DNA from 2 places in the Mesorhizobium sp. M0833 genome. Region 1 is predicted to be linked to the other one. Evidence: predicted binding sites of a transcription regulator. Region 1 holds the regulator's gene; the other holds the start of a gene.

Region 1 (11,086 bases):
AGGGACCGAGCCAGCGACCTGGCGCGACAGCACGTCGAGCGTGGCTCCTGCTTCGCGTTCGGCTCTTGTCTCACCAATGCAGATGATGGCCACCAGCCCGGCACGCCATGCGGCGGAGGCCTTGGCCTGCACTAAGGCATCGTCCTCCTTGCGATCGGCGCGGCATTCGGAATGGCCGACAATGACATGGCTGGCTCCTGCATCCTTCAGCATCTCGGCCGAAATGCAGCCGGTATAGGCGCCGCTTTCCTCGGTGTGGCAATCCTCTCCGCCGGCCCGCACCGGTGTGCGCGACAGAATCTCGGCGGCGTGCGCAAGTAAGGTCGCCGGCACGCAGAGCACCGCTTCGGTCTCGGCGTCGAGCCCGCTCATGAAGCCGTTGCCGATCATCCTGAGCTCGTTGAGCGAGGCGCTGGTACCGTTCATTTTCCAGTTGCCGGCGACGAGCGGGCGGATTCCAGGCGTCATGGGATTGTTTCTCCGGGCAATTTCCAGCTGGCCCTCACTATCAAAATCAGGCCACAAAGCAATCGACAGTGAGCAGGAAGGGCGCTATTGCGCTTGTTTCAGACTCGGCGCATGCGAAATGCGCAAAAATCGGAAGTACTCATGCTTGGTATGTTGAGAAGTGCGGCGGGGACCTGGGTCGCGAAATTGCTGCTGTCATTGTTGGTGTTGAGCTTCGCCGTCTGGGGTATCTCGGGACGGCTGATGGGCGGTCTTGCCGGCCATGACGCCGTGATCACGGCCGGAGGCACCAAGGTCTCTATCAACGAATACCGCCTCGCCTACGATCGCCAGCTCAGCGTCATGTCGCAGCAATTCGGCCAGCGCATCAGCCGTGAGCAGGCGACGGCGCTCGGCATCGACAACCAGGTGCTGGCGCAACTCGTATCGGGTGCCGTCCTCGACGAGCAGGCCCGCAAGCTCGGCCTCGGCCTGTCCAAGGACCGGCTCGCCGAACTGACGCGTGAAGACCCGGCGTTCAAAGGGCCTGCCGGAACCTTCGACAGGAGAACGTTCGAGTACCTGCTTCGGCAGATCGGCATGCGGCCGGAAGACTATTTGAAGAACCGCGCCCAGGTCGCGGTCCGCCAGCAGATCGTCGAGGCGGTTTCGGACGGCCTCAAGGCCCCTGATACATTCTTCAAGGCGGTCGCGCTCTATCGCGGCGAAGATCGCACCATCGACTACCTGACCTTGCCGAAATCGCTTGTCGAGCCGGTAGAAGCGCCGTCCGACAGCGTGCTTTCGGCCTATTTCGAGGAAAACAAGAAAACCTACGCCGCGCCCGAATACCGCAAGTTCTCCTATGTCAGGCTTGAGCCGGAAGACATCATGGATTTGAGCGCGGTGACCGACCAACAGGTCAGCGACGACTACAACAAGAACAAGGCGCGCTACACCACGCCTGAGATGCGCACCATCGAGCAGCTTGTATTCAAGACGCCTGATGCCGCAAAGGCGGCGCTCGATTCGCTCAGGACCGGCGCGACCTTCGACAAGATCGTCGCCGCCGAGGGCAAGACCCCGGCCGACACGCTGCTCGGCACGCTGGCCAAGGACAAGATCGCCGACAAGTCGGTCGCCGACGCTGCCTTCAAGCTCAACGTCAATGAGGTCAGCCCCGTCGTACAAGGCGCATTTGGTCCCGTTCTGCTGCGCGTCACCGAGATCAAGCCGGAAGTGGTGAAGCCGCTGGCCGAAGTATCCGAGCAGATCCGCAAGGACCTGGCACTGGGCGAGGCAAGCCGCATCTTGCTGGACGTGCACGACAATTACGAGGACACGCGCGCCTCGGGCAGTTCGCTCGCCGAGGCAGCCGCCAAATTGAAGCTGAAGGTCGTCACCATCGACGCCATCGACCGCACCGGCCAACGGCCGGATGGAAGCATCGTCAAAGACCTGCCGGAATCGCCGGCGCTCATCAAGGCGGTGTTCGAATCTGAACCCGGAACCGACAATGAAGGTCTCACCACCGCCGATAACGGCTTCGTCTTCTACGACGTGAGCGCGATCACGCCGGCCCGTCACCGCACGTTGGACGAAGTCCGCCAGAAGGTCGTGGCCGACTGGACCGCGGCGGAGACCACCAAACGGCTCACCGCAAAAGCACAAGAGCTCGAGAAGCGTCTCAAGGCCGGCGCCACGCTCGAGGTGATCGCCGGTGAGCTCAAGCTCGAAAAACAGACCAAGCGCGGCGTCAAGCGCGATGCTGACGACGTCGATTTCGGCAAGGAAGGGGCCGCCGCCATGTTCGGCGTCGGCGAAGGCGGCACCGGGCTGATCCCCTCGCCCACCGGCGACGGACAGATCCTGTTCAAGGTTGCCGAGGTATTCGAGCCCGCCGGGGCCGACGCCAGCTCAGTACCCCAGGACGCACAGAAATCCTTCACATCCGGCATGTCCGACGACCTGCTCGACCAGTTAGTAGCGCAGTTGCAGACGCAATATGACGTCCGCATTGATCAGACTGCCGTAACCCAAGCCCTGGCCAGATGAGCGCACTGAAGATCCACATCGCCAAGGTCGCCGCCGGCAGCGCTCTTTCTTTCGAGGAGGCGCGCGAGGCCTTCGACATTATCATGTCGGGCGATGCTACTCCGGGCCAGATAGGCGGCTTCCTGATGGCATTGCGCGTGCGCGGCGAGACCGTCAGCGAGATCGCCGGCGCTGTCGCCACCATGCGCGCCAAGATGCTGCGCGTCGAAGCCCCCGAGGGCGCCATCGACATTGTCGGCACCGGCGGCGACAATTCGCACAGCGTCAACATTTCGACCGCATCCGCCTTCGTCATCGCCGGCAGCGGCGTGCCCGTCGCCAAGCACGGCAATCGCGGACTGTCCTCGCTGACCGGCGCCGCCGATGTGCTGATCGCATTGGGCGTCAAGATCGACATCCCTCCGGAGACGATCGGCCGCTGCATTCACGAGGCCGGGGTTGGCTTCATGTTCGCGCCGGCGCATCACCCGGCGATGAAGCATGTTGGCCCGACCCGGGTCGAGCTCGGCACCCGCACCATCTTCAACCTGCTGGGCCCGCTTTCCAATCCGGCCAGTGTCAGACGGCAGATGGTCGGCGTGTTCCTGCCCGAATGGATCATGCCGGTGGCAGAAACGTTGAAGGAGCTTGGCGCCGACCACGCCTGGGTCGTCCATGGCGACGGCTATGACGAGATCACCACCACCGGCGAGACGCAGGTCGCCGAATTGGCCGGCGGCGAGATACGCAGCTTTGTGCTGACCCCGGAAGCAGTCGGGCTGACGCGTCACACCAAGGACGAGTTGCGCGGCGGCGACGCCGCCCACAACGCCCAGGCACTGCGCGACATGCTGGGCGGCGCCGCTGGCGCCTTTCGCGATACGGTGCTGATGAATGCCGGCGCCGGGCTGGTGGTAGCCGGCAAGGCGACGACGCTTGCCGACGGCATGGTAACGGCGGCGCAGGCCATCGATAGCGGCCGCGCGCTGAAAGTGCTCGACAGGCTGGTCGAGATTTCGAACGGTTAAAACCATGTCCGACATCCTGCGCAAGATCGAGGCTTACAAGCGCGACGAGATCGCGGCGGCCAAGGCACGCGTGCCATTGGCCGAGATCAAGGCACGGGCGACGGATGCCGACGCGCCGCGCGGATTTCTTTCCGCCCTTGAAGCAACGCGCAAATCCGGCGGGTTTGCGCTGATTGCCGAAATCAAGAAAGCTAGCCCATCCAAAGGCCTGATCCGCGCCGATTTCGATCCGCCGGCGCTGGCCAGGGCCTATGCGAAAGCCGGTGCCGCCTGCCTTTCGGTGCTGACCGACACACCCTCTTTCCAAGGCGCGCCCGAATTCCTCACCGCTGCGCGCGCTGCCGTCGAGTTGCCTACCTTACGCAAGGATTTCCTGTTCGACCCCTATCAGGTCTACGAGGCCAGGGCATGGGGCGCCGATGCCATCCTGATCATTATGGCCAGCGTCGACGACGCGTTGGCAAGAGAACTCGAAGCGACAGCTTTCGGGCTCGGCATGGACGCGCTGGTCGAAGTGCATGATGAGGCGGAAATGGAACGTGCGCTGCGGCTGTCGTCGCGGCTGATCGGCATCAACAATCGCAATCTCCGGACTTTCGAAACCAGCCTCGAGACCTCGGAACGGCTGGTACCGATGGTGCCGGGCGGCCGCCTTCTAGTCAGTGAGAGCGGAATCTTTTCGCATGACGATTGCCGCCGGCTGGAGCGGAGCGGCATCGCTACTTTCCTGGTCGGCGAGAGCCTGATGCGTCAACAGGACGTGGCTGCGGCAACGCGCCTGCTGTTGACGGGCAAGGCGCCGGCTGAGGCGGTCTGAGATGGCGGCCGCCCTCACCCATCTTGGCGCGCAGGGCGAAGCCAACATGGTCGATGTCGGCGACAAGGCTGAGACGGTGCGCACGGCAGTCGCGGAAGGTTTTGTCGCGATGCGGCCCGAGACGCTGGACGTGATCCTCGCCGGCGACGCCAAGAAGGGCGACGTGCTGGGCATCGCGCGCATTGCCGGCATCATGGCGGCCAAGAAGACGCATGAGCTGATCCCGCTTTGCCATCCGCTGCTGCTGACCAGGATATCTGTCGATATCGAGCCGGACGTCGCACTGCCCGGCCTGAAGGTGACGGCATTGACCCGCGTCACTGGCAAGACCGGCGTTGAAATGGAGGCCTTGAGTGCCGTCTCGGTCGCTTGCCTGACCATCTACGACATGGCCAAGGCGGTCGACCGCGCCATGGTCATCTCCGGCATCAGGCTGGTTGAAAAGACCGGCGGTAAATCCGGCGACTACAAGATCACCGGGGCCACCGAGGCAGGCCGCTAATGGCGCTGGTCCCAGTTGCCGAGGCGCTCGAGCGCCTGCTGGACGGAGCAGTTGCGCTGCCGGGCGAACGTGTCGCGCTGCTGGATGCCGCCGACCGCGTGCTGGCGGAGCCGGTTGTGGCGCTCCGCACCCAGCCGCCGTTCAACGCCTCCGCCATGGACGGCTATGCCGTGCGGGCGGCTGACATCGCGTCCCTACCCGCAAGGCTTTCGGTGATCGGCATAGCGCCGGCCGGACGCGGCTTTGCCGGAACGGTGCAGCAGCGGCAGGCCGTGCGCATCTTTACCGGCGCGCCGCTTCCCGAAGGCACCGACACTATCGTCATCCAGGAGAACGTCCGCGACCTCGGCGGCGGCAGCGTCGAAGTGACAGAGCCGACGGTGCAGGGGCGCAACATCCGCCGCCTTGGGCTCGATTTCGCCAAGGGCGATGTCCTGCTGCCCAAAGGCCGCCTGCTCGATCCGGCGGCCTTGTCGCTGGCGGCATCGGCCAACCACCCCGAGGTCGACGTGGTCAAACGGCCGCTGGTCGCCATCATCGCCACCGGCGACGAATTGCTGCCGCCGGGCAGCGAGCTTGGCCCCGACCAGATCATCTCCTCTAACGCCTATGGTGTCGCTGCCGCCGCACAGTCGGTCGGTGCGCGGGCGCTCGACCTCGGTATCGCGCCGGACCGCAGGGAGGCGATCGCGGCATTGGTTGAAAAGGCCGTGAAGGCTGGCGCGAACGTCATCGTCACGCTGGGCGGTGCCTCGGTCGGCGACCACGACTTCGTCCATGACGTGCTGATCGGGCAAGGCATGACGCTCGATTTCTGGAAGATCGCCATGCGACCGGGCAAGCCGCTGATGTTCGGGCGGCTGGGCGACATTCGCTGCATCGGCCTGCCCGGCAACCCCGTGGCGAGCCTGGTCTGCGCTCAGCTCTTCCTGAAGCCGCTGCTGGCGCGGCTCGGCGGCCGCGCCTTTCAGCAGGATATCCGTCGGGCACGGCTCGGTGCTGCCATGCCGGCCAACGATCTCAGGCAAGATTATGTGCGGGCTGTTGTCACAGACGACGCTGGTGCGCTCGTGGCGACGCCGTTCGGCATCCAGGACTCCTCGATGCTGAAAATGCTGGCCGATGCCAACGGGCTGATCGTCCGCGCGCCGTTCGCGCCTGCTGCGGCGGCGGGCTCCCCCTGCGACGTGCTGATGCTACGCTGAACCTGCCTCACTCCGAGATCAAGGTCCGGGTCAGCGGATGGTCTGGATCGGCCAAACCGTCGATGATGTTGAAATGATGCCGGTCGGGCTCGACTACGGAGCTGGTCGCGGCACCCAGGCCGATCCAGATGTTGGCCAGCAACGCGCTCTGGCGCAGGAATTCGGCGCGCTCGCCGCCGCCGGCCCAGCAGGTCAGGCGGGCCTTTTCCATCGGGCGCAGCAGCACCGGACTTTCGGCCTGCGCCTCGGCCTCATCGATGGCCAGCGTCTCGTTCATGCCGGTGCGCATGATCGGGCGCAAATCATGCACCCCCGAGATCGACACCACGTGACGAACGCGCCGGACCACTTCGGGCGCCAGCGGCGTCGTCCTGGTAACCATCCGGCTAACAAGATGGCCGCCGGCCGAGTGCCCGGTCAGCATCAGCGGCCCTGCGACCATCGCCGCCGCCTTGCCTATCGCCGCGCCGACTTCCTTGACGATGCTGCCAATGCGTATCTGCGGACAGAGCGTGTAGGACGGCATGGCAACTGCATAGCCGCGATCAACAGCGCCCGCGGCAAGATGTGACCAGAAACTCTTGTCGAATGCCATCCAGTAGCCGCCATGGACGAACACCACGACCCCCTTCGGCTTGGTGGCCGGCAGGAAAAGATCGAACCGGTTGCGTGGGTTATCGCCATAGGCCAGGTCGAGCCGCGCCCTGCCCTCGGTCGAAAGCGCCTCGCGGAAAACCTGCGCGGGCTCGACCCAGGCCGCCGGCCAGCGATCGCTGCCGGCTATGTTGGCGCCGTTGGCATAGGCGTTGTCCCAATCGGCAATGTGACGTTCGAACACCCGGCGCCCTCCCTTGCAATATGGCCTTGCAACCTAGCCGCGAGCATCGCGCGGCGCGTCGTCGCCAGCCTCACGATTCCAGCTCTCGCATGAATCTCAAGTGACAGCCGCCTTGATGGCGAAGCGCGCATCCTTCCACGCACCGGTGCGCAGGATGTCCTCAAGCACTTCGACGGTCTGCCAGACATCGGCATAGCCGACATAGAGCGGGGTGAAGCCGAAGCGCATGGTCGATGGCGCGCGAAAATCGCCGATCACGCCACGTTCGATCAGCGCGCGCATGATCTGATAGCCATGCTCATGCATGAATGAAATCTGGCTGCCGCGTTTTTCCCCATCGCGCGTGCTTTCGAGCGTTAGCCCGTAAGCGCCGCACTTTGCCTCGACAAGCTCGATGAACAGATCGGCCAGTGCGATGCTCTTCTTGCGCACCGCAGTCATGTCGACATCGTCCCAGATGTCGAGCGCGCCCTTCAGCGTGCGCATCGAAAGGATCGGCTGGGTGCCGCACAGAAACCGGCGGATGCCGGTGCCGGCCGCATAGCCTGGCTCGAAGGCGAAGGGCCGTGCATGGCCCCACCAGCCGGTGAGCGGCTGCTGGATATCGGAAAGATGCCGCTCAGCCGCATAGATGAAGGCAGGCGCGCCCGGGCCGCCATTCAGATATTTATAGGTGCAGCCAACGGCAAAATCGGCGTTGGCTTTGTCGAGTTCGACTGGCATCGCGCCGGCGGTGTGGCAGAGATCCCAGACGATCATCGCCCCGGCTTCCTGGGCCCTGCGCGTCAGCGCCGGCATGTCGCGCAGTTCGCCCGATTTGTAGTTGACGTGGTTGACCAGCACCACGGCGGTGCGTTCGTCGATCAGCTCCTCAATGGTCGGCGCGTCGACCCCCGAGAGGTGCAGCAGCGCATCTTTTCGCGTCGAAACCACACCCTCCGCCATGTAGAGGTCTGTCGGAAAACTATCGCCCTCGGCGACGATGGCCTGCCGCTCCGGTCGCATGGCCATGGCTGCGTGCAACAGCTTGTAGATGTTGACCGACGTCGTGTCGCAGACCACCGTCTGGCCGGCCGCGGCGCCGATCAGGCGCCCGAGCTGGTCGCCAAGTTCAAGCGGCATGTTGAACCAGCCGGCCGTGTTCCATGCGCGGATGAGATCATGCGACCATTCTTCGGTCGCGGCCTTGTACAGTTCATCGAAAGCGGCACGTGAAGCAGCTCCTAGCGAATTGCCGTCGAGATAGATCACTCCTTGCGGCAGCACAAAGCGGTCACGTATCGCGCGCAGCGGATCCGCGGCATCCATCGCCTTTACGGCCACGAGATCGGGAATTCCCGTCATGATTTGCCTGCTCCCCCAAAATCCAACGCAACGCCGGACACGCATCAACTGTTCTTCCATTACCGGGTAGCGCGTAGCAAGGCTCCACCGGCGAGAAGCAGCCTGACTAGGCGGTGGAAACCGGGACTTAACCCCGAGGTTGGCGCTTTGAGTTCGTTTCGTTCACGGTGCATTGACCAAACCGCACATTCGATAGGGGTTCACTTCCGTGCCCTTTGCCGGCGGACGGCCGATGCCAATGCGCCCTTCCGGGACGCCAGAAGGGCGCAAACGAAAGCAGAATCAAGGCGATGAGGCTCGCGGCGGCGAAAATACGGTACGCCGGTAGGGGACGTCGTTTGTTTCCCGAGCCTTAACGTATTCATTAAACTTTAAACAGTTGCGGAACACAACTGGAACAGATAGTGTCTGTTCTGGGTTTGTTTTCTGATTCTGTTGGGGGTCGCTATGCTGACACGCAAACAACACGAACTGCTTATGTTCATCCACGAAAGGTTGAAGGAAAGCGGTATCCCACCTTCCTTCGACGAGATGAAGGAAGCGCTCGACCTGGCTTCCAAATCCGGAATCCACCGACTGATTACGGCGCTGGAGGAGCGCGGCTTCATTCGCCGTTTGCCCAACCGGGCCCGTGCGCTGGAGGTACTACGCCTGCCTGACTCGATCGCCCCCGGCCTCAATGCGGCACGCAAGTTCTCGCCGAGTGTCATCCAGGGCAGTCTTGGGCAAGGTGCCCCTCGGCAGGGCAAGCCGACATCGTCGCGCGTCCCTGCAGCCGGCAATGACGACGATGTCGTCGCCGCCGTTTCGATCCCGGTAATGGGCCGCATCGCCGCTGGTGTGCCGATCGATGCTATCCAGCACCAGACGCATTCGATTTCGGTGCCGCCGGATATGATCATGGGCGGCGAGCATTATGCGCTCGAGGTCAAAGGCGATTCGATGATCGAGGCTGGCATTTTCGACGGCGACACGGTGATCATCCGCAACGCCGATACGGCGAGCCCCGGTGAGATCGTGGTGGCCCTGGTCGACGAGGAGGAAGCGACGCTGAAGCGGTTCCGCCGCAAGGGCGCCTCGATCGCCCTGGAGGCCGCCAATCCGGCCTACGAGACGCGCATCTTCGGACCAGACAGGGTCAAGGTGCAGGGCAAGCTCGTTGGGCTGATCCGCCGCTACTGAGTTGCGCCCTTGGTGCCGGCTTTTGGATTGTCGGCCCTGCGGTATGGCGGCAGGCCGCGCGCCGGGCGTGAAAATTTCCGCTGCACGTGCCAAGGCCGGTATGATTTTTCGACGGCGAAGCGGATTTCGGCGCGTGTTGCCGCTTGTGGATCGAAATAGACGGCCGCACTTCCCGCGCGCGCCAGTTGCCGTTTGGTGACGACGAGGACCAGCCGGTCGTAGTAGCAAGGATTATGGGCTGTGGCGTCGTCGATGACGATCAAGCTGGCGAAGGCGCAGGCTGGCCGTGCGGTATCGCGGTCCTTGGCTTGCGCAATGATCGCGCCGGATGGATGCCTGGCGAGGCAGAGACCGTCCGTGCAAATGAACGGCATGCCCGGCGGTAGGTCGGCCGGATCGGCAATGTCGAATTGCGGATCGTTCTTTCCAGGTGTTTCCGGCGCGACGATAGCCTCTGATGTGAGCGCGCGTTTCCAGTTGTCGATGGTGAACTCATTCGGGCGTGCCCGGTTGACCGCGAGCTCACCGCTGCCGATCGGCAGCGCGACCAGCCGTGCGTCCTCCGAGATCAATACGTCGGGTACGCGCGTCTGCGTTGTCGTTAGCAAGCCGGCGAGCGCAAAAGGAAGTGCCGCGAGCCGCAACCAGGTCGTCGCCATGCTGGCAATGACGAGGGCGATCGTCACCAAAAGGACAGATCTCAGCGAAATCAGTCCGACCGCATCGATCGGCGAGCGCTCGGAGATCCACCCGGACAGGGCGATCATCGCCGTCAGCCCCTTGCCCATCACGTAGAGGAAAGGCCCATCCGCGCCGAACGGCATCGCCAGCGCGCTGAGCACGGCGAAGGGCATGACGACCAGTGAGACGATAGGCATGATGGCCAGATTGGCGAACAGGCTGAGCGGCGCTACGCGCTGGAAATGCCATATGGCGAAAAGCGCCGTGGCGCTCCCTGCAATGATCGAGGTCATCGCCAGGCCGCCCATGCCCAGCAGGACCTTTCGAGTGGCCAAGCGTAGCGGCGATCGCCGGGGCGGCGGCGTGGTGGCCCTGCCGGTGCGGTAATCGGACCAGCCGGCATAGGCGCCGACAAGGGCCGCCGTCGCGGCGAAGGACATCTGGAAGCTCGGACCGACCACCTCGTGCGGCGACACTACGATGACCGCGATGGCCGAGATCGCCAGATTGCGCATGGTGAGCGCGGCCCGGTCGAACAGCACGGCGATGAGCATCACCGCCAGCATGATGAAGCTGCGTTCGGCCGCCACCACAACGCCGGAAAAGACGAGGTACGCCGCAATCGAAAAAAGCGCGGCGGCTGCGGCATATTTCTTGACCGGCCGTCGCGATGAGAAGTCGGGAAACAACGCAAAGGCGCCGCGCAGCAGCGCCATGATGGTGCCGGCGACCAACGCCATATGCAGCCCCGAGATGGAGATGATGTGGTAGATGCCTGTACGCCGCATCGCTTCGTTGATCTCCTCGGGAATGCCGGCGCGCACGCCAACGATCAGCGCAGCAGCAATCTCGCCCTCGGCGCCGCCGATGCGGCTGCGGATATGGTCGGCGATGGATTCGCGCGCGTCTTCGATCGCGGAAGAAAGCCGCGCGGCAAGCGGCATGCTGCCCGAAGCCACGACTTTCGGATTGCCGAGAAAGAAGCCGCTGCCGCCGATACCGGCGAAA
Region 2 (11,086 bases), on a different contig from region 1:
AGGCCCAGCGTGAACAGCGAATTGACCAGCGGCTTGCCCCATTCGCTCTTGGCGGCGAAATCGAAATCGATGTGCAGCGGCTGCGGGTTCAGCGTCATCACCGAAAACAGCATATTGTCGCTTTCGGTCACGGTCTTGCGCAGCGTGTGCTTGAACACGTGGCCGACAGCGAACTCCTCAAGATAAAGCCCGGCCATGGTCGATCTCCTCTGCTGCTTAAGGGTTGATAGGCGTTGCATACCGGGCTCGCAAGCCAGTTAACGAACATGGTGAACCGTTCGTAAACCATTTGTGCCTACGGTCGCGACAGGGGCCAGAAGCGTTCTGGCAAAGGGCGTAAGCAGGCGACATGGTCGTTTCGCATTTCCTGAAATGGATCCACACGGCGAAGGTGTCGGAGCGCGTTGCAGCGGCAAGCGCACTTGCTCGCGCCTATGTCGATTCGGACCTGCCTTTCGAGGACCGCTGCGCTGCGGAGGCGGCGCTGACATTGCTGCTCGATGACGCATCGTCGAAGGTGCGACTGGCGATCGCCGACGCGCTTTCCATGAGCCATCATGCGCCGCCGCAGATCGTCAGCGCGCTGGCCTCGGACCAGCCGGAAGTCGCAGCCCTGGTACTGGCGCGGTCGCCACTGCTTACTGATGCCGACCTGATTGATCGGGTTGCCGGCGGCCAGAAAGCGACGCAGAAGGTGATCGCCGACCGGCCGCGCGTGTCGATGTCGGTTGCGGCGGCGATCGCCGAGATCGGCGAGCCGGAGGCCTGCACCACGCTGCTCGCCAACAGCGGCGCCGACATCGCATCGATCAGCTTTCGGCGCATGGCCGAGCGGCACGGCCATCTGCCTCTGGTGCGCGAGGCGCTGATTGCCGATGCGCGCCTGCCCGCCGATTGTCGGCATTTGCTGCTGGTCAAAGTGGGCGAGACGCTCAAGGGCTCGCCGCTGGTGCTGGCGCTGATGGGCGCCGCAAGAGCCGAGCGCGTCACGCGCGATGCCTGCGTCAAAGCTTCCGTGACATTGATCGAAGGCACGCGTGCCGAGGAACATACAGCGCTTATCGAACATCTGCGTCTGCGCGGCGACCTGACCGCAAGCTTCGTCATCCGCACCATCGCGCACGGCAAGGTCGACTTCTTTGGTTCGGCCCTGGTCGCGCTCAGCCAGCAATCCGAACAACGGGTGAGAGCACTGCTGGCCGGCGGCCATGACGTGGCGCTGCAGGCACTGTTCCGCAGCGCCGGGCTTGCCGCCGCCACCCACGCAATCATCCTGCGCGCGCTGAAGGTCTGGCGCGAGGTCGCCAATGGCAAACGCCTCGCCGGCGTCCAGGAAGTCAGCTGGCTGATGCTGAAGGAATTGGGCGGGCAGTCCGCCGCGGGCGATCTCGCCGGGCTGGTCAAGTCGATCCATCTCGACGCGTTGCGCGAGAACGCGCGCGGGCACGCGCTGGCGATCGCGGCTGCCTAAAGCAAAAGTGTGAAACGGTTTCCGTCCGGAATTGCGTCAAGACAAAGAGGGAGCGGTTCGGCGTTTCCGTGAACGCTGAACCGTTCCAGGCCTCGTCCTTCCCGAAAATATCCGGATCGCAACAACCGCCCTCTGTGGCTCACCTGGCAGAAGACGCTCAGATATCCAGCACTTCCGTCTCGGCGAATTCCGCGCGTTCCTGGATGAAGCGGAAGCGGGCCTCGGGCTTGGTGCCCATCAGTGCGTCGACAGCATCCTTGGTCGCCGCCTCGGCGTCGATCACATCGACCCTGAGCAGCGTACGCTTTTTCGGGTCCATGGTGGTTTCCTTGAGCTGGGCGGCCATCATTTCGCCCAGCCCCTTGAAGCGGCCGATTTCGACCTTGCCGCGCCCGGTGAATTCGGTGCGCAGGAGTTCGTCCTTATGCGCGTCGTTGCGGGCATAGCCGACCTTGCCGCCTTGGCGGATCGAATAAAGCGGCGGCACCGCCAGGTAGAGATGGCCGCCGCGGACCAGGCTTGGCATCTCCTGGTAGAAAAAGGTGATCAGCAGCGAGGCGATATGGGCGCCGTCGACATCGGCATCGGTCATGATGATGACCCGGTCGTAACGCAGGTCCTCGTCGCGATATTTCGAGCGCGTGCCGCAACCCAAGGCCTGGATCAGGTCGGATATCTGCTGGTTGCCGGCAAGCTTGTCGCTGCCGGCGCTGGCGACGTTGAGGATCTTGCCGCGGAGCGGCAGCACCGCCTGGCTGGCGCGGTCGCGCGCCTGCTTTGCCGAGCCGCCGGCCGAATCGCCCTCGACGATGAAGAGCTCGGCGCCGGCGGCGGCATTCTGTGTGCAGTCGGCGAGCTTGCCGGGCAGGCGCAGCTTGCGCACCGCACTCTTGCGCGACACTTCCTTTTCCTGGCGGCGGCGCACCCGTTCGTCGGCGCGCGCGATCACCCATTCGAGCAGTTTCGAGGCCTCCTGCGGATTGTCCGCCAGCCAGTGGTCGAACGGGTCGCGGATGGCGCTTTCGACGATGCGGATCGCCTCGATCGTCGCCAGCCTGTCCTTGGTCTGGCCGACGAATTCCGGTTCGCGGATGAACACCGACAGCATGCCCGCCGCCGAGATCATCACATCCTCGGAAGTGACGATCGAGGCGCGCTTGTTGCCGACCAGATCGGCGTAGGCGCGCAAGCCGCGCGTCAGCACGTTGCGGAATCCGGCCTCATGCGTGCCGCCCTCCGCGGTCGGGATGGTATTGCAATAGGAATTGATAAAACCGTCGCCACCGAACCAGGTCACGGCCCATTCGAGCGAACCGTGACCGCCCTGCTTCTCGCTCTTGCCGGCGAACATTTCACGGGTGACCTGGAATTCGTCGCCGAGCGAGGCTTTCAGATAATCCTTGAGGCCGCCCGGAAAATGGAATTCGGCCTTGGCCGGCGTCCTGTCCTTTTCCCTGATCAGGGAGGGATCGCAGGTCCAGCGGATTTCGACACCGCCGAACAGATAAGCCTTTGACCGCGCCATGCGGTAGAGCCGCGCCGGCTCGAACGCCGCGCCCTTGCCGAAAATCTGCTCGTCTGGATGGAAGCGAATCTTCGTGCCGCGCCGGTTGTGCACCTCGCCGAGCTGCTCAAGGCCGGTCACCGGAACGCCTCGTGAGAAGCGCTGGCGATAGAGCTTGCGCCCAATCGCGACCTCGACCTCGAGATGGTCGGACAGCGCGTTGACGACGGAAACGCCGACACCGTGCAGGCCGCCGGACGTCTCGTAAACCTTACTGTCGAACTTGCCGCCTGAATGCAGCGTCGTCATGATGAGTTCAAGCGCCGGCTTCTTGAATTTAGGGTGGGGATCGACCGGAATGCCGCGGCCGTTGTCGGTGACTGACAGATATCCGTCGGCGGAAAGCTCGACATCGATGAAGGTCGCATGGCCTGCGACCGCCTCGTCCATCGAGTTGTCGATGACCTCGGCGAACAGATGGTGCATCGCCTTGTCGTCGGTGCCGCCAATGTACATGCCCGGGCGGCGGCGCACCGGCTCCAGCCCCTCCAGCACCTCGATGTCGGCGGCACTGTAACTCTCGCTGGCGTCGCGGGGCGCCGGCCGCTTCGCCGCCTGCACCAGCGGATCGGCCGGGCGCGCGGCGGCGCGAGCCGGTTGCGGCTGCTTGTCCAATTTGGCGAAAAGATCGTTGTTGTCGTCCATGCCGGTCCTGGATTCCGATGCTGCGAATCACCACCCGATACTGCCACGCTTTTCGCGGGCAGGCGACGGAGGTTCCTGTTACGTTCGAGGATAGAGCCTCTTACTGCAAAACCATCCGACAGCCAAGCGGCGGAAATGGGGTCGAAGCTTGGAGCATCGACGCTTTGTAAACCTTGTCCGAAGGTTACGCCGGAAGACTGGCTGAAAAAACGGTATTTGCGGACTGTCGCTGACCTAGAATGCAGCGGAACGCTCACGAGGCTGTCGCTTACGCATGTTGGATTACAGTTCGCTCCTGCTCGCGGCGGCGCTGTCGGGCACGTGCCTTAGCATCACAATGTTTGCGATCTGGTTCACCGCGCCACAGGCACGCTTTGTGCTGACGGTGGCGTGCGGCATTCTCGTGCTCGTCGCACATGTGGTGCTGTTCTGGCATTACACCAGGGATCCTAGCGCCTGGCTCTGCCAGATCGTGCTTGCGCTTCTCAGCCTCGGTTTCCTGATTATCTGCCTGTCGGCCATGCAATATCTCGGCATAGGCGATTACAGGCGCGCCATCTTGCCGACCTTGGTTGCGACGGCTGTTTGCGCGGGCGCGACGTATCTCGGGTTTGATGGTGTCGGCTTCATCGTCACCTACGCGACGGTAACGGCGCTGCTCTCGCTCATCGGGGTGATGTTCTGGATTGAGGGTGGTCACGATCGCCGGATATTGCTGGTCGTCTCGTTCCTGAGCGGCGTCTGTGCGCTGTCGTTCGGACTTTGCGGCGCGGTCCTGCTGGTCAAGGGGCAATGGGTGCTGGGTGTTGCGCCCGACAATTGGGCCGAGCGGGTGAATTCCGTCGTAGCCGTCGCCTGCATGACCGGGCTCGGCGCATTGACGCTCTCCCTGCACCATTTGCAGGCGCAGATCGAATTGAAGGCCGAGACGATGACCGATCCATTGACCGGGCTGATGAACCGGCGGGCGTTGACGGCACTCTACGGCGAGCGGGTCTTCGGCCCGTTCATGTCCGTCGCCATGTTCGACCTCGACCATTTCAAGAGAACGAACGACGTTTTCGGTCATCCGGTCGGCGACCAGGTTCTGCGCCGCTTTGCCGCCGTCATCAGGAAATACGCCAGGACCGGCGTCGACGCGTTCCGGTTGGGCGGCGAGGAGTTCGTGCTCGTCATGTCGCGGATGACGGAAGAGAAGGCCTATGACATTGCGAGCAAGATCAGCGTCGCCTTCGGCACAGAAGTCGTGGCCACACAACTTGGTCCGTTGCGAAGCACAGTCAGCGGCGGCATCGGCTTTGGCGGAACAAACGGCACCGGTCTCGACGATGTGCTGGCCGAAGCCGACGCAGCACTCTATGCGGCAAAGCGCGCCGGGCGAAATCGCGTCGTCGTTCGGGACCGGGCGAGCAAGGCCGACGGGCCGGCCTTGCGTTCTGCCTGATTGGGGTTTCTATCTTCTTGTTAGACCCATGATCTTGTCGGAAAACCGGATTCCACTTTTCGGAATCATGATCTATTCCGCCGCACCCAGATATTCCGACAGCGGCGGGCAGGAGCAGACAAGGTTGCGGTCGCCGGCGACATTGTCGATGCGTGACACCGGCGGCCAGTATTTTGCCGCCGTATCGGCATCGCCGGCGGGGTAGGCCGCCTCCAGACGCGAATAGGGATGGGTCCATTGGCCGGCCAATGCCTCGGCGGCGGTGTGCGGTGCATTGACCAGAGGATTGTCGGCCAACGGCCATTCACCCCTGGCCACCTTGGCTGCCTCGCCGGCTATGGCAATCATGGCTTCGCAGAAGCGATCCAGCTCGCGCTTGGGCTCGGATTCGGTCGGCTCCACCATCAGCGTGCCAGCGACCGGGAACGACATGGTCGGCGCGTGGAAGCCATAATCGATCAGCCGCTTGGCGATATCGTCGACGCTGATGCCGGCGCTGTCCTTGAGCACGCGGGTGTCGAGGATGCATTCATGCGCGACGCGTCCGTTGCGTCCCTTATAAAGCAGGGGGAAATGCTCGCCAAGCCGCGTCGCCACATAGTTGGCGGAGATGATCGCCGTCTCGGTTGCCTGCTTCAGGCCGGAAGCGCCCATCATGCGGATATACATCCAGGTGATCGGCAGGATCGAGGCGCTGCCGAACGGGGCCGCCGCCACGGCATGGACCGAGCCTTCGGTGACGTGGCCGGGCAGATGCGGCTTCAGATGCGCCTTGACGCCGATCGGGCCGACGCCGGGGCCGCCGCCGCCATGCGGGATGCAGAAGGTCTTGTGCAGGTTCATGTGGCAGACGTCGGCGCCGATATCGCCGGGACGGGCGAGTCCGACCAGCGCGTTGAGGTTGGCGCCGTCGAAATAGACCTGGCCGCCATGGCTGTGGACGAGGGCGCAGAGGTCGCGCGCGCCTTCCTCGAAGACGCCATGCGTCGAAGGATAGGTGAACATCAGCGCCGCGAGATTGTGCGCATGCTCGGCCGCCTTGGCCTGCAGGTCGTCCATGTCGATATTGCCGTCCTCGGTGCAGCGCACGACGACGACGCTCATGCCGGCCATGGCCGCACTTGCCGGATTGGTGCCATGCGCCGAGGAGGGGATCAGGCAGACGGTGCGATGGCCTTCGCCGCGTGACAGATGATAGCGGCGAATGGCGAGCAGCCCGGCATATTCGCCCTGGCTGCCGGCATTGGGCTGCAGGGTCACCGCGTCGAAGCCGGTGATCTCCGCCAACCAGCCTTCCAGCTCGTCGATCATGGCGCGATAGCCTATCGAATGGTTTGCCGGCGCGAAGGGATGCAGGTTGGCGACATCAGGCCAGCTCACTGGCATCATTTCGGCGGCGGCGTTGAGCTTCATGGTGCAGGAGCCGAGCGGGATCATGGCGCGGTCAAGCGCCAGGTCCTTGTCGGCCAGCCGGCGCAGGAAGCGCATCATGTCGGTTTCCGAGTGGTTTTCGCGGAAGACGGGCTGGGTGAGGAACTCCTTGCCGCGCGGTTTTCCTGGCATGGAACTGCCGGCGGCAGCGCCGGCCTTAGCGCCGAAAAGTGCCGCGATCGCCTCCAGATCGACTTCGGTGGAGGTCTCGTCGAAGCTGATGCCGACGTGGTCGGGGTCGATGACGCGCAGCAGGCGGCCCGTCTTTTCTGCGGCGGCGGCAATCGCGCCGGCTCTGCCCTTCACTTCCGCAGTCACCGTGTCGAAGCGGCTTTCGCCGATCACCGAAACGCCCGCTGCCTTGAGGCCGACGGCCAGGCGGTTGGCCAGCGTGTGGACGCGGCCGGCAATCGCCTGCAGCCCGGCAGGGCCATGCCAGATCGCGTAGGCCGTCGCCATATTGGCGAGCAGCGCCTGTGCGGTGCAGATGTTGGAGGTCGCCTTGTCGCGGCGGATATGCTGCTCGCGTGTCTGCAAAGCCAGGCGATAACCGGGACGGCCCTTGCTATCCGTCGACTGGCCAACGAGCCGGCCGGGCATCAGCCGCGTCAGCCTGTCGGAGACCGCGCAATAGGCGGCGTGCGGCCCGCCAAAGCCCATCGGCACGCCAAAACGCTGCATCGGGCCGACGGCGATGTCGGCGCCAAGCCTGGCCGGCGCATCGGTCAGCGTCAAGCCAAGCGGGTCGGCGATGAAGACGACCAGCGCGCCGGCGGCACGGGCCTTGTCGATCGCTGCCTTGTGATTGCCGTAGACGCCGAATGTATCGGGCCAGGAGACCAGCAGGGCGGCGGTGTTGTCGTCGATCACCTCGCCGTCCACCTCGATGCCGAGGGGCTCGGCGCGGGTGCGCACGACGTCCAGCGTCTGCGGGTGCGGCGTGCCGGCCAGTGCCACCTTGGTGCGCTTGTCGCGATGATGGCGCAGCGCAATGCCGACCGCTTCGGCCACCGCCGTCGCCTCGTCGAGCAGCGAGGCCGATGCCACCGGCAGGCCGGTCAATTCTGTCACCAGCGTCTGGAAGTTGAACAGCATTTCCAGCCGGCCCTGGCTGATCTCGGCCTGGTAAGGCGTGTAGGCGGTATACCAGGCCGGGTTCTCGAACAGGTTGCGCTGGATCACCGGCGGCACATGGACGCCATGATAGCCGGCACCGATAAAGCTCTTCAGCACCGTGTTCTTTGCCATCGTCGCCGCGAGCTCGGCCAGCGCTTCCGCTTCGCTTGCGGCGGCGGGCAGGGCCAGCGGCCGGTCGAGCCGGATCGACTTCGGCACTGCCTGACTGATCAGGGTCTCGACCGAAGGGACGCCGATCGTCGCCAGCATGGCTCTGACGTCATGGAGGCCCGGGCCGATATGGCGAGCCGAGAAGGGGTAGGGTGCTGCGGTCATCTTCCTGGTCCTGCTATCAACCAATATGGGCTTTGTAAGCGGCTTCATCGAGGAGGCCATCGAGCTGGCTCTCATTGGCCAGCTTCATCTTCCACAGCCAGCCGTCGCCGGTTGCCGCCGAATTGACGAGCGAAGGATCGGCCGACAGCGCGGTATTGGCCTCGGTGATCTCGCCGTCGACCGGCGCGTAGACATCCGATGCGGCCTTGACCGATTCGACCACCACGGCGGTGTCGCCCTTGGCTAGCTTTCTGCCCAATTCCGGCAGCTCGACAAAGACGAGGTCGCCGAGCTGCTGCTGCGCGTAGTCGGTGATGCCGACGGTGGCGACGCCGCCCTCGACGCGCAGCCATTCGTGATCTTCGGTGAAATAGGTCTTTGCCATTGAAATCATCCTTTGCGGTAGCGATGGGGCGTGAAGGGCAAGGGGTGGATGTCGACCGGGATTTTCGTCCCGCGGACATCGGCGAACAGTTTTGCGCCGGATTTGGCAAGCGGTGTCTGGACGTAGCCCATGGCGACCGGATGACCGGCCGAGGGGCCGAAGCCGCCGGAGGTGACGTGGCCGGCAGGGTTGCCGTCGGCATCGAAAAGGGCAGCACCGGCGCGCACCGGCTGGCGGCCTTCCGGCTTCAGGCCGACGCGTTTTTGCGCCGGGCCGCGCTCGACGATGGCGCGCAGCGCATCGGCGCCGATGAAGGCGCCAGAGGCGCGAACCTCGTTGGGGATCGCCCACATCAGCCCGGCGCTGGCCGGATCGATCTCCGGCGTGATGTCCAGCCCGTGCAGGCACAGCCCGGCTTCGAGCCGCAGGCTGTCGCGGGCAGCAAGGCCGACCCACATCACCCGCTCGTCCTCGAGCAGCCTGGCGACGAGGTTTCTTGCATCCGCTTCCGGCAGGCCGATCTCGAAGCCGTCTTCGCCAGTATAGCCAGACCGGCTCATGAACCAGTTTTCGCGCGCCTCGATGCCGTGCATGAACACCAGCGAACCGGTCTCGATGCCGGCGCGGGAAAGGGCAGCCCACGCTTCGGGGCCCTGGATGGCAAGGAAGACGCGGTCGAGTGCGTCCACCTTCACGTTGAAATCGCCCTCTGCTTCGAAATTTTTGGCCAGTGCGCGCAGATGCTTTTCGTCGGCGGCGGCATTGCCGGCATTGGCGACCATCATGAAGCGCTCGGCGCCGAGCCTGGTGACGATCAGATCGTCCAGAATGCCGGCGGCCTCGTTGAGGAAGAACGTGTATTTGGACTGGAAAACCTCAAGCGCGCCGGCATCGAACGGGCAGGCGCGGTTCAGAAGCGCTGCTGCCCCCGGACCGCTGATTTCGAACAGCTTCATGTGCGAGATGTCGAACAGGCCGGCATGCTCGCGGCTGTGCAGATGCTCTTTCATCACACCGGCCGGATAGGTCAGCGGCATCGACCAGCCGGCGAAGGCGCCAAAGCGCGCACCGGCTGCCACATGCAGATCTTCGAGGGGAAGGTGTTTGGTGTCGTCGCCCGTCATGTCATCTCCAGAGTCGCACGCAAGCGGCCGCGAATGGCGACCAGTCCGTGCCCCTCTGTCTGAAGCCTGAGAGACTCGCGCCCCGTAACTCTGTCGGCAGCGCTTACACCTTCGGCGCGGGGGCAAGCCCCGACTTTCCAGAGTGTCTTTCCCGTCTACGGTTCTTTTGCCTGAGAGATTTCGGGCGATTTCCCCTTCGGCGGCAGCTCTCGCTGCTCTCTCCCGCAAACAGGTAGGACTCGGTCAGGAGCCCTCGACTCGTCATCCATAGCCCGTGGACGACACCTTGTCACCTGCCAGCGACATTTTTACTGGCAAGTCTTCGCTGCATCGTCGCAAACAGGTCGCGACCCTATTGTTTTGCGGGCTCGGGCTTGGCTGTCTCGAAGCGCGACATCCATTTGAAGCTGCCGAACCAGTAGCGGCGAACGCCGCCTATGGTGCCGTCGGCGGTGCGCGCGCCGATCCAGTTGTTGACGTATTGGATGAGGCGGACATCGTCCGGCCGCATGGCAAACGCTTCCGGCGTCCGCAACAGCGGGCCGCCCACCAGCTTGAGCTTGGCGTCATAAAGCCTGGCGGCCATTTGCGGCGTCGGCGATGTCGCCACCATCGCCTGTGCTTGCCCGCTGATGACGGCGGCGAAAACATCGGCCGCATTGTCGAATGACACGATGGCCGCTTTCGGGAATGCTTCCCTCGCGGCGGCTTCGTCCGTCGAGTTGGAGAGCACGGCGATCTTGTAGCCCGGCGCCGCCAGTGCCTTGCCCGGCCTTTTCCCAAGGCTGGCGATCGTCGCCACCATGCGGATATCGGCGGTACCGGTCTGGTCGGAGAACACCACCTCGCGTGCGCGTTCCGGCGTGCTGGCGTAGCCCGCCGCGATCATGTCGAACTCACCCTTGAGCAATCGCGTCTTGAGGTCGTTCCATGGCACCTCGATCAGCTTCAGGTCGACGCCGAGATCGGACGCCAGCCCACTGGTCAGGTCGACATCATAGCCGGCGAACTTCCCGTCGGGCTTCTTGAGGATCCATGGCGGGTTGAGCGCGACGCCGACTGTCAGTGTCTTCTGATCGATGATGCGCTTGAGGCTGTCGTCCGCCCGGGCTGGCAGCAGCGACAAAGCCAACCATGCAGAAAGGGCAAGTATAATAGTGGCGATAATCTTAGCGCGCATTAATATAACCTCACTGAGCCCGTCCGGTTGTCAGACTTACACAGAGGTGCCATTCTGTCGATAGCGGACCCTGATGGAGAGTTGCAATGTCGGCACGGATGGCGGTTACCGGTTCGATGATGTTCCTGGGTTGCATCCTGGGCAACCCGGCGAAGCTTTCGTTGCTGCCGGCGGCAGCGCAGGCTGCGGGGGCAAAACGCGTGGTCTGCTCCAGCGCCGATTACCGTTATTCCTATTGCGGGGTCGATACGCGACGTGGCGTGCAGTTGACCTCCCGTCTATCGAAGGCGCGTTGCGTATACGGTAGAAGCTGGGGCTATGACGGCGGCGGCATCTGGGTCGACAATGGTTGCTCGGCCGAATTCGCAGTCGCCGGCCCCAACCGTAACC

What was found. Region 1 encodes LexA, which represses DNA repair genes until DNA is damaged. Its sites were predicted from a motif close to TGTTCNNNNTGTGTTCNG; they were not measured.
Region 2: a site for LexA is predicted at 3,751-3,768, ahead of parE (DNA topoisomerase IV subunit B). Genes of this name have one in related genera too.

The regions. Positions count from the first base shown of each region.
Region 1 is NZ_JAMYOQ010000013.1:45,357-56,442, reverse strand. Features, by position in the region: gene tpiA (triose-phosphate isomerase) at 1-468, opposite strand, end outside; gene NKH98_RS16730 (SurA N-terminal domain-containing protein) at 610-2,502, shown strand; gene trpD (anthranilate phosphoribosyltransferase) at 2,499-3,509, shown strand; gene trpC (indole-3-glycerol phosphate synthase TrpC) at 3,514-4,326, shown strand; gene moaC (cyclic pyranopterin monophosphate synthase MoaC) at 4,328-4,828, shown strand; gene NKH98_RS16710 (molybdopterin molybdotransferase MoeA) at 4,828-6,033, shown strand; gene NKH98_RS16705 (hormone-sensitive lipase) at 6,041-6,871, opposite strand; gene kynU (kynureninase) at 6,968-8,215, opposite strand; gene lexA (transcriptional repressor LexA) at 8,663-9,397, shown strand; gene NKH98_RS16690 (ComEC/Rec2 family competence protein) at 9,391-11,086, opposite strand, start outside.
Region 2 is NZ_JAMYOQ010000006.1:175,355-186,440, forward strand. Features, by position in the region: gene NKH98_RS09665 (MaoC family dehydratase) at 1-197, opposite strand, end outside; gene NKH98_RS09670 (DUF2336 domain-containing protein) at 350-1,471, shown strand; gene parE (DNA topoisomerase IV subunit B) at 1,629-3,680, opposite strand; gene NKH98_RS09680 (GGDEF domain-containing protein) at 3,955-5,124, shown strand; gene gcvP (aminomethyl-transferring glycine dehydrogenase) at 5,197-8,007, opposite strand; gene gcvH (glycine cleavage system protein GcvH) at 8,024-8,392, opposite strand; gene gcvT (glycine cleavage system aminomethyltransferase GcvT) at 8,398-9,516, opposite strand; glycine riboswitch at 9,665-9,751, opposite strand; gene NKH98_RS09700 (transporter substrate-binding domain-containing protein) at 9,869-10,696, opposite strand; gene NKH98_RS09705 (DUF3011 domain-containing protein) at 10,795-11,086, shown strand, end outside.